2 regions of the Paenibacillus sp. J22R56 genome follow, and region 2 is predicted to be linked to the other one. Evidence: predicted binding sites of a transcription regulator. Region 2 holds the regulator's gene; the other holds the start of a gene.
What was found. Region 2 encodes NrdR, which represses ribonucleotide reductase genes. Its sites were predicted from a motif close to AACACNATATATNGTGTT; they were not measured.

Region 1 (4,185 bases), on a different contig from region 2:
TGGCCAGATTGTTATTAACGAACCCGAAAGAACGGTTTAACGCAGCATCAACCGCAGAGCTGGCCTGCGTTGGAGCCGGAGTTGGCGCAGCCAGAATTTCTTCATATTTCTCCTTATCGGTTACGAACAAATAGGTCATCGTCTCCGGCTCGGTGTCCGTCCGATCAACAAAGCTCCAATAGAAAGGACGGTTCGTCAGCTCGCGATCAGCAGCAGGGGAGAGCTTAACGGTGAAATGAGCAGGTGACTTCTCAATAATGGAGCATTGCGTTGCCTCCAGGAAACGCTGTACGTATTTATGGACCTGCTTTGAATTCACGGTCTCACCTCAACTTTCTGGCCGAGTGCGGTCATCTGGGCTAGAATCGTTGGTCCCTGTGGCTTCTCAGGCGTGTCGGTTTCTTTGCGAAGCTTGGAAATGGTTGAACCAAGATGGTTAAGCTTCTGCTCCAAGTGTGCAGTATCGCCTCCGGATTCAAGAAGCAATTTAGCCAGCTGCTGCTCAATGGAACCTGCGTCGGTCTCGATTCGCTCGAGAATATGATCCAATTCTCCAATAACAAGCTCGAACAGATTGATTTTCTCATGCAGCAGGTTCACGATATGTTCTTCGATTGTCCCAAGGGTACACAGATTGTATATCTTCACATCTTCCGTTTGACCAAGCCGGTGCACCCGGCCGATCCGTTGTTCAACCCGCATTGGGTTCCATGGCAGATCAAAGTTGATCATATGGTGACAGAATTGAAGATTGATTCCTTCACCGCCAGCTTCAGTTGCAATTAAGATTTGGGCACGCCCGCGGAACAAATCCATCATCCAATCCTTCTTGCCTCGGTTCATACCGCCCCGGTATGGTACAGCCAATATGTTGTGGGAGCGGAAAAACTGCAGCAAATATTCCTGTGACGCCCGATACTCGGTAAAGATAATCACTTTATCATTAATTTGCTGGACTAACTCCATCACTTTTTCGGCTTTTGTATTGGCCTTGATCTGTTTGATGAACTCGATCAGCCCCCATATTTTCGGGCGGATGGGAGAATCCTCTGAAGTCTTTTTAAACAAATTAACAAGCGTAATAAACACCGCATCCCGGCTGCTGCACACTTCACGCTGCAGCGTGACGAGCGGAAGCATACTCATCATATCGACGCCATCTTCCTTATAGCGGTCTCTGACGAAGGCTGTGACAGCGTCATATAGAGCTTTCTCATCCGTGGACAGCTCAAGAGGGATATTTTTCACGATACGTTTCGTAAACGAAATACCGCCGTCCCCCCGCCGGTTGCGGATCATAACGGAAGACAAGGCGTCCTGAAGCTGATCCTCGTTCTTCGGAAGCCGCTTGTCGACAACGAAATTTGCGGCGAATTCACTTTGGCCGCCAAGCTGACCGGGCTTCAGCAGCGTAATCAAGTTGTAGAGCTCATCCAGATCGTTCTGAATTGGTGTTGCGGTTAGAAGGAGACAATATTTTTTGCGAAGCTCCAGTGCAAATTGATAGTTTGTTGTCTTCTTGTTCTTCAGCTTATGTGCTTCGTCAATGATGATCAGGTCATAATCCTGGCCGAGAATTATATCGCGATGTGGATCACGCTTTGCCGTATCAATGGAAGCGACTACGACATCATATTGCCACGTATGCTCTTTCTTCTGGGCAACGGCGGAGATGCCAAACTTTGAATTTAGTTCTCTTACCCACTGGAGGACAAGAGAAGCGGGAACAAGAATAAGCGCTCGCCGGACGAGACCGCGTACCATGTATTCTTTTATAACGAGGCCAGCTTCTATGGTTTTGCCTAGGCCAACTTCATCGGCAAGAATCGCCCGCCCGCCCATTTCATGTACGACCTTCCGTGCCGTATCGATCTGATGCGGCATTGGTTCGAAGGAAGGCAATGATCGCAGACATTGCAGCTGCTCGAAGCTTTCGACTCGCTTCGCTTGCTCGGCTTCCATCGATAATTGGTAGAGCGTCCAATCGTCCCAAGGTCCATTTTTGGCAACACGGTTTTGCAGCTCGTCGAACCAGGTACGGTCGCATTGCAGATCAACAAGCGGATGCAGTTTGCGCCTTACTATGGTGTCCTCGGAAGAAGCGGTATTCGCATTTGCCTGATTGTTATTAGTAGAGGTCACGATGGCAGCTCCTTTCGATTTCCAGCAATTAGAGAGAATTGTCACTAGTATGGCCTTTTTCAATCATTCTTAACAAGCAAGTGTCGAACTTTGGAGGAGGCCGTATGCGCTTCATGGTGAAATATAAATATTTAATGAAAATGAAGACGTTTCTCCATGCTAAAAAACGAGCTAAATTAGGGAGAAGACAAGCAATAGAAAGAGAATAGGCGATGTAAGCGCAGAATAGCGGTGAAATAGGTGAAAATTGGGGTGTATACCGATATGTAGTATAGTATAATGAACAGTACACACAATATATGGTGCCCGGTTCATACAATAAAAAGGTGTGCAAAGCAGTATAAGGGGACATGGGAGGAAGGACCAATCGTGGTAATGATGCGGAAATTGGAAGGCCTTAGCGAGAAGATATTTTTGGATCGCTATGCTTGGAAAAATGCCGATACAAGTAAAACAGCAGTAGGGGATGTAGTTCTGGTCCTGACGAAGGACGATCCGAAATTTCCGGCCAAAGAGGTTGGAGAAGTGATTGAACGAAACGGATCTGAAGTAACGGTAAAGCTTAGAAGCGGAGATACGATGACAACCAGCGTGGAGAAACTCACGCTTACAATAGAGAAGACACCGGAAGAAATGTGGGATCGTCTCGCAGGTGCGATGGCTGGTGCAGAATCAGGGAATGAGAAGCAGCAGCTCTGGAAAGAACGCTTCCGTCATATTCTAGATGATTGGAAGCTCGTGCCTGGCGGTCGTATTGCGGCAGGGGCAGGTGCAAGTGAAGAATTGACACTGTTTAACTGCTACGTTATTCCATCGCCGAAGGACAGCCGCGGCGGCATAATGACGACGCTCTCTGAAATGACGGAAATTATGGCTCGTGGAGGCGGGGTTGGCATTAACTTATCTTCGCTTCGTCCTCGCCGCGCAATCGTAGCAGGTGTTAACGGTTCGTCGAGTGGTGCTGTTTCCTGGGGTGGATTGTTCAGTTATACAACTGGATTGATCGAGCAGGGCGGCAGCCGCAGAGGCGCGTTGATGCTGATGATTAACGACTGGCATCCGGATGTACTTGATTTCATTACAGTGAAACAAACGATGGGTCAAGTGACCAATGCCAACCTGTCTGTCTGTGTCAGCAATGGCTTCATGAAGGCTGTGAAGGAAGATCTGGAGTGGGAGCTTGTGTTCCCGGATACCAAAGATCCTGAATATGATGAGCTTTGGACAGGTGACCTCGACGCATGGAAGAAGCTTGGTAAGCGAGTTGTTCCTTACAAAACAGTCCGTGCACGTGAAGTATGGCATACGATTATCGAGTCTGCATGGAAATCAGCTGAACCTGGCGTTGTCTTCATGGAATACTACAACCAGATGTCGAACAGCTGGTACTTCAACCCGATTATTTGTACAAATCCATGTGGCGAGCAAGGTCTTCCAGGCTGGGGTGTCTGCAATCTTTCGGCGATTAACTTGTCCAAGTTCTATGATGAAAGCAAGCATGAGGTAGATTGGGAAGAGCTGGCGAAGGTTACCCAGTGGTCGGTACGTTTCCTGGATAACGTTATTGATACAACACCTTATCACTTTGAAGAGAACGAGAGGAACCAGAAGCTCGAGCGCCGCGTAGGCCTTGGTTCAATGGGACTTGCTGAGCTGATGATCAAGCTTGGCATCCGTTATGGCAGTCCAGAATCGCTTCTGTTCCTCGATAAAATATATGGATTTATGGCTCGCGAAGCGTATCTTGCTTCTGCTGAGATTGCAGCGGAGAAAGGTTCGTTCGAAGCCTTTGATGCGGAGAAATTCTTGCAAAGCGGCTTTATGAAAAACATGGTGTCGGAGTTCCCAGAAGTGGGAGAAGCGGTTCTGGCAAAAGGAATCCGTAACGTTACCGTCATCACTCAGGCGCCAACAGGCAGCACGGGTACGATGGTAGGCACTTCTACAGGCATCGAGCCTTACTTCGCTTTCGAATACTTCCGTCAAAGCCGCCTTGGCTTCGACAAGCAGCTCGTGCCAATCGCGCAAGCCTGGAAGGATGCG
Region 2 (4,185 bases):
GAATTCCGCTCTTATCGATTGTCATCATTGCGATTTGCTCTGGCATGGTTATTTTTCTGTCGATGCTCGTTGGTTCATGGATTACGGGATATTTATCCCCTTTTGTCGCTAAGTTAATTGGATCTGTGGTTCTTGTTGCCATCGGGACCTGGGCACTCTTACAGCTTAGACGGAGCGGCAAGGAAGCCGGAGCTGGTGACGGTGAGGCGGATGCCGAGCAGGAATCAGGAACTGAGCCATCGACCTTGGTTGATCGTTCGCATCCGGTGCTTGTTGTCATTGTTGAATTGAAGCGCCTAGGATTGGTTATACAAATATTGCGGACTCCACAGGCTGCCGATGTTGATAAGTCGGGGACGATTTCTGCGACTGAAGCGCTAATGCTTGGTGTTGCCTTGTCATTTGATGCTTTTGGTGCAGGTATCGGGGCTGCGATGGTTGGATTGTCACCTTTATTAACTCCTATTATGATTGCCGTGGCGAGCGCCTTGTTTCTTCTTGGCGGTATACGGTTTGGCTTCCGGTTCTCGAACTGGAAAGGAATGCAGGCGGTTTCGGTGCTTCCGGGTATTTTATTGATTGTGATTGGGATATTAAAGCTGTTATAGGATGATTAGAACGGGGTGAAAGCTAATGAAGATCGGTTTAACCGGCGGAATCGCTACCGGCAAGAGCACCGTTGCTGCCATGTTGGTAGAACGGGGCGCATTGCTGGTCGATGCCGATCAGGTTGCGAGAGAGGTTGTTATGCCCGGCGAACCGGCTTTAGAGGCGGTCGCCTCTACATTCGGACAAGCTGTTATACATACAGACGGAACGCTCAATAGGAAAGCGCTTGGAGAGATCGTGTTCAACAATCGCGATCGGCTCATGCAGCTTGAGAGTATTCTGCACCCTGCGATACGAAATCGCATGCAGCAGCGGATCAGGCAATATGAAGAACAAGACCCGAGGCAGCTTGTTGTAGCGGACATCCCTTTATTATATGAGACAGGCCAGGAAGAGTTATATGAAGGTATTATGGTTGTCTATGTTCCGCAGCAGCTTCAGCTTACACGGCTGATGGAGCGGAACGGTTTGGTACAGGAAGAAGCACTACGCCGTATTGGACTTCAAATGGATATTGAGCAGAAGAGAAGCCGTGCGGACTGGGTGATTGATAATAGTAGTTCACTTGAAGAAACTAAACGTCAGGTGGACGAGTTTTGGAAAAGTCAGGATTTGCCATGAGATGGTTAATTCGAAAAAGAGTGCTGCTTCTTCTGCTCATCGGCCTCATTGGTGTGTTATTCCTGAATTCTAATTGGCTTGCCCGTATGATGTATCCAATCGAGTTCAAGGAAGACATACGTGCTAGCGCATCTAATTATGGTGTTGATCCACATCTTATTGCGGCGATTATTCGAACAGAAACCAATTATTCGACCGGACAAGTTTCGAAAAAAGGGGCACTAGGCCTCATGCAGATTATGCCTGATACAGCGGACTGGATTTTCCAGAAGGCGGATTTCAAGAATGTAACAGAAGATATGCTGCAGAATCGACCGGATGTCAGTATCGAAGTTGGAGCATGGTATTTGCAGTCCTTGCATAAGCAATTTGATCAGAATACGGTAGCTGTCATTGCAGCCTATAATGCGGGTCCTGGTAACGTGAGAAAATGGCTTGATTCCGGAAAATGGGACGGGAAACTGGATACAGCGGATCAAATTCCATATGGAGAAACTCGCCACTATGTACAACGTGTTATTTATTATTATAATAAGTACAAAGATCTTTATCCGATTCTCTGACGTAGACAAGAAGAAGCCTTGGCCGTCCGCCGCTTCAGGACGGAACAGCCAAAGCATCTGTTATACATGACTGATGAAATGATTATTGACGACCTGCAAGAGATTGTTCGGCAATTTGCACCAAACGGCGAGTAATGTTACCCCCGATGTAGCCTGCGTCTTTTGTAAGCAGGTTGCCGTAATAACCGTCTTGCGACAACGTAATACCCAGCTCTTGAGCGACCTCATATTTCATTTGGTCTAGTGCTGCAGTAGCTTGCGGTACCAGTAGTGTGCTGCTGTTGTTCGAGCTCATTGATGTTCACCTCCTTGCGGTTGGTAAATGTATTATGTGCGGAATTCGCAACTTCATTCAGGTAACGATTGGTAAATTTTTTATAACCACAAAAATAGGATTCGGAAGGAGTGAAATTGATGAAATGCCCTTATTGCGATTACGCGGGTACAAAAGTACTCGATTCAAGGCCAGCCAATGAGAATAAATCCATTCGCAGACGTCGTGAATGTGAGAAATGCAGCAGAAGGTTCACGACCTTTGAGATGATTGAAGAAACCCCGCTTATCGTCATTAAGAAAGGCGGCAGCCGGGAAGAATTCAGCCGTGATAAAATTCTTCGCGGCCTCATTCGTGCTTGCGAGAAGCGTCCGGTATCTGTTGAACGTCTTGAGGTTATCGTCTCGGAAGTGGAGAAGGAGCTTCGCACGACTGCTCTTGCAGAAGTTGAGAGCCGTGATATTGGCGAGATTGTGATGAGCCAGCTATATCCGGTTGATGAAGTAGCTTATGTGCGGTTCGCATCCGTATACAGACAGTTCAAGGATATCGATATGTTCATGAAAGAGCTGAACAGTCTGTTGTCCAAGCATCCGATTAACAATCCAGGCGGCTTGTAGCTGCATGAGATAGCCCTTCCCTTAAGCGGGAGGGCTATTTTTGCCTCAATATCTTGTGTTAACCGTAGCGAGTATCGAGAAGGAGACGGGCAAAGAATTCGATCCGAAGGCAAGGAAGCCTCAGGCTGGTTCGGCTGATTTCTGTTTAATTACAAAGACTTCGATGGAGGAGGTGCTCCGGCACCTGGCATCTTGTGATGTGCAGGTGGAGGAAGGACCAGTTGCCCGGACTGGAGCTGTCGGTAAGATTGTATCTGTGTATGTACGCGACCCGGATCAGAATCTGGTCGAGATATCAAATTATAGGGTGAAAATCACTTAATTTTTTATATAAAGCCTTTAATTTCTAACATGCGGCAGGACCGGATCGTTCTATATAATCAATGGAGATACGTCATATAGGAAAAGGTGATATCTTCAGATGGATAATAAAACGATAGAAGTGAAGGCTGATGATCATAAAGGTCCAACGGCTCCTAAAGATCCGACCCGGAAGCGAAGCGGATTTTTTATTATGTTCGAATCCATTATTGAAGCAAGTACCCGCCCAGACGGTAAGTTCTCGCAAGAGATTTATCTGGAAGGACGGCTGAGTGACAAAGCGAATTTCACAGGTGGGGTTGAGGACGAGGAAATACTCGCACACCTGGCGAGCTGCAACGGGTTCCGCAAGCTGGTACATAGTATCGGAATTTCTGTGAAGGCGCATGACGAGCGAGAAGGCACGGAGATCTACTTTAGCCTCGAAAACTGGGGGAAGACAAACAAATACGAGTCAGGAACCAGGATCAGAATTCCTTGTGTGGCAGATGGTTCGGAAACTTTATTGATCCTGGATGAGTATGAGTGGTCATCGGATGATGATGTACCTGGAAAATTTACTTTTGAATTTGAGCAGGCAGGTGCGCTTGCGACGGCGAGCATTATTTTGTACCTGAATGATGGGTTTGAAGTTCCGGAGATTACGCCAGAACCACCTGTCGAGTTCGGGTCTGAAGCTTATCGCGGGATGATTGCTAAGTCATTAGTTAGCAAAGGCAATAATTATAGACTGAAAACAGCAATTGAAAAAGCGAAAAGAGGCGAGGATGTAACGATCGCTTACATCGGGGGCTCCATTACGCAAGGTGCAGGAGCCAAGCCGATTCATAACACCAGCTATGCTTATCAAGCTTATGAGCGATTTAAGCAGCTGTTCGGCCGTCCTGATGCTGACCATATACATTTGATCAAAGCAGGGGTTGGAGGAACGCCTTCCGAGCTTGGCATTGTTCGTTATGACAGGGATGTTCTTCGAGATGGTACGGTGGAGCCGGATATCGTAATTATCGAATTTGCCGTGAATGATGCAGGGGACGAAACCAAAGGGAACTGTTATGAGAGTCTAGTACTGAAGGCATTAAATGCAGCAAATGCTCCAGCCGTTATTCTGTTGTTCAGCGTGTTCCAGAATGACTGGAATCTTCAAGATCGGCTATCGCCTGTAGGCTGGCATTAT

Region 1: AC0YNT_RS27065 (adenosylcobalamin-dependent ribonucleoside-diphosphate reductase) is a predicted target of NrdR. The motif match lies at 2,432-2,449, and genes of this name have one in related genera.

Annotation. Positions count from the first base shown of each region.
Region 1 covers NZ_JBWDNV010000012.1:240,339-244,523, forward strand. Annotated here, with positions in the region: gene AC0YNT_RS27055 (YqhG family protein) at 1-319, opposite strand, end outside; gene AC0YNT_RS27060 (DEAD/DEAH box helicase) at 316-2,085, opposite strand; gene AC0YNT_RS27065 (adenosylcobalamin-dependent ribonucleoside-diphosphate reductase) at 2,518-4,185, shown strand, end outside.
Region 2 covers NZ_JBWDNV010000005.1:400,129-404,313, reverse strand. Annotated here, with positions in the region: gene ytaF (sporulation membrane protein YtaF) at 1-608, shown strand, start outside; gene coaE (dephospho-CoA kinase) at 634-1,230, shown strand; gene AC0YNT_RS14670 (lytic transglycosylase domain-containing protein) at 1,227-1,793, shown strand; gene AC0YNT_RS14665 (alpha/beta-type small acid-soluble spore protein) at 1,876-2,088, opposite strand; gene nrdR (transcriptional regulator NrdR) at 2,208-2,687, shown strand; gene AC0YNT_RS14655 (VOC family protein) at 2,728-3,009, shown strand; gene AC0YNT_RS14650 (SGNH/GDSL hydrolase family protein) at 3,109-4,185, shown strand, end outside.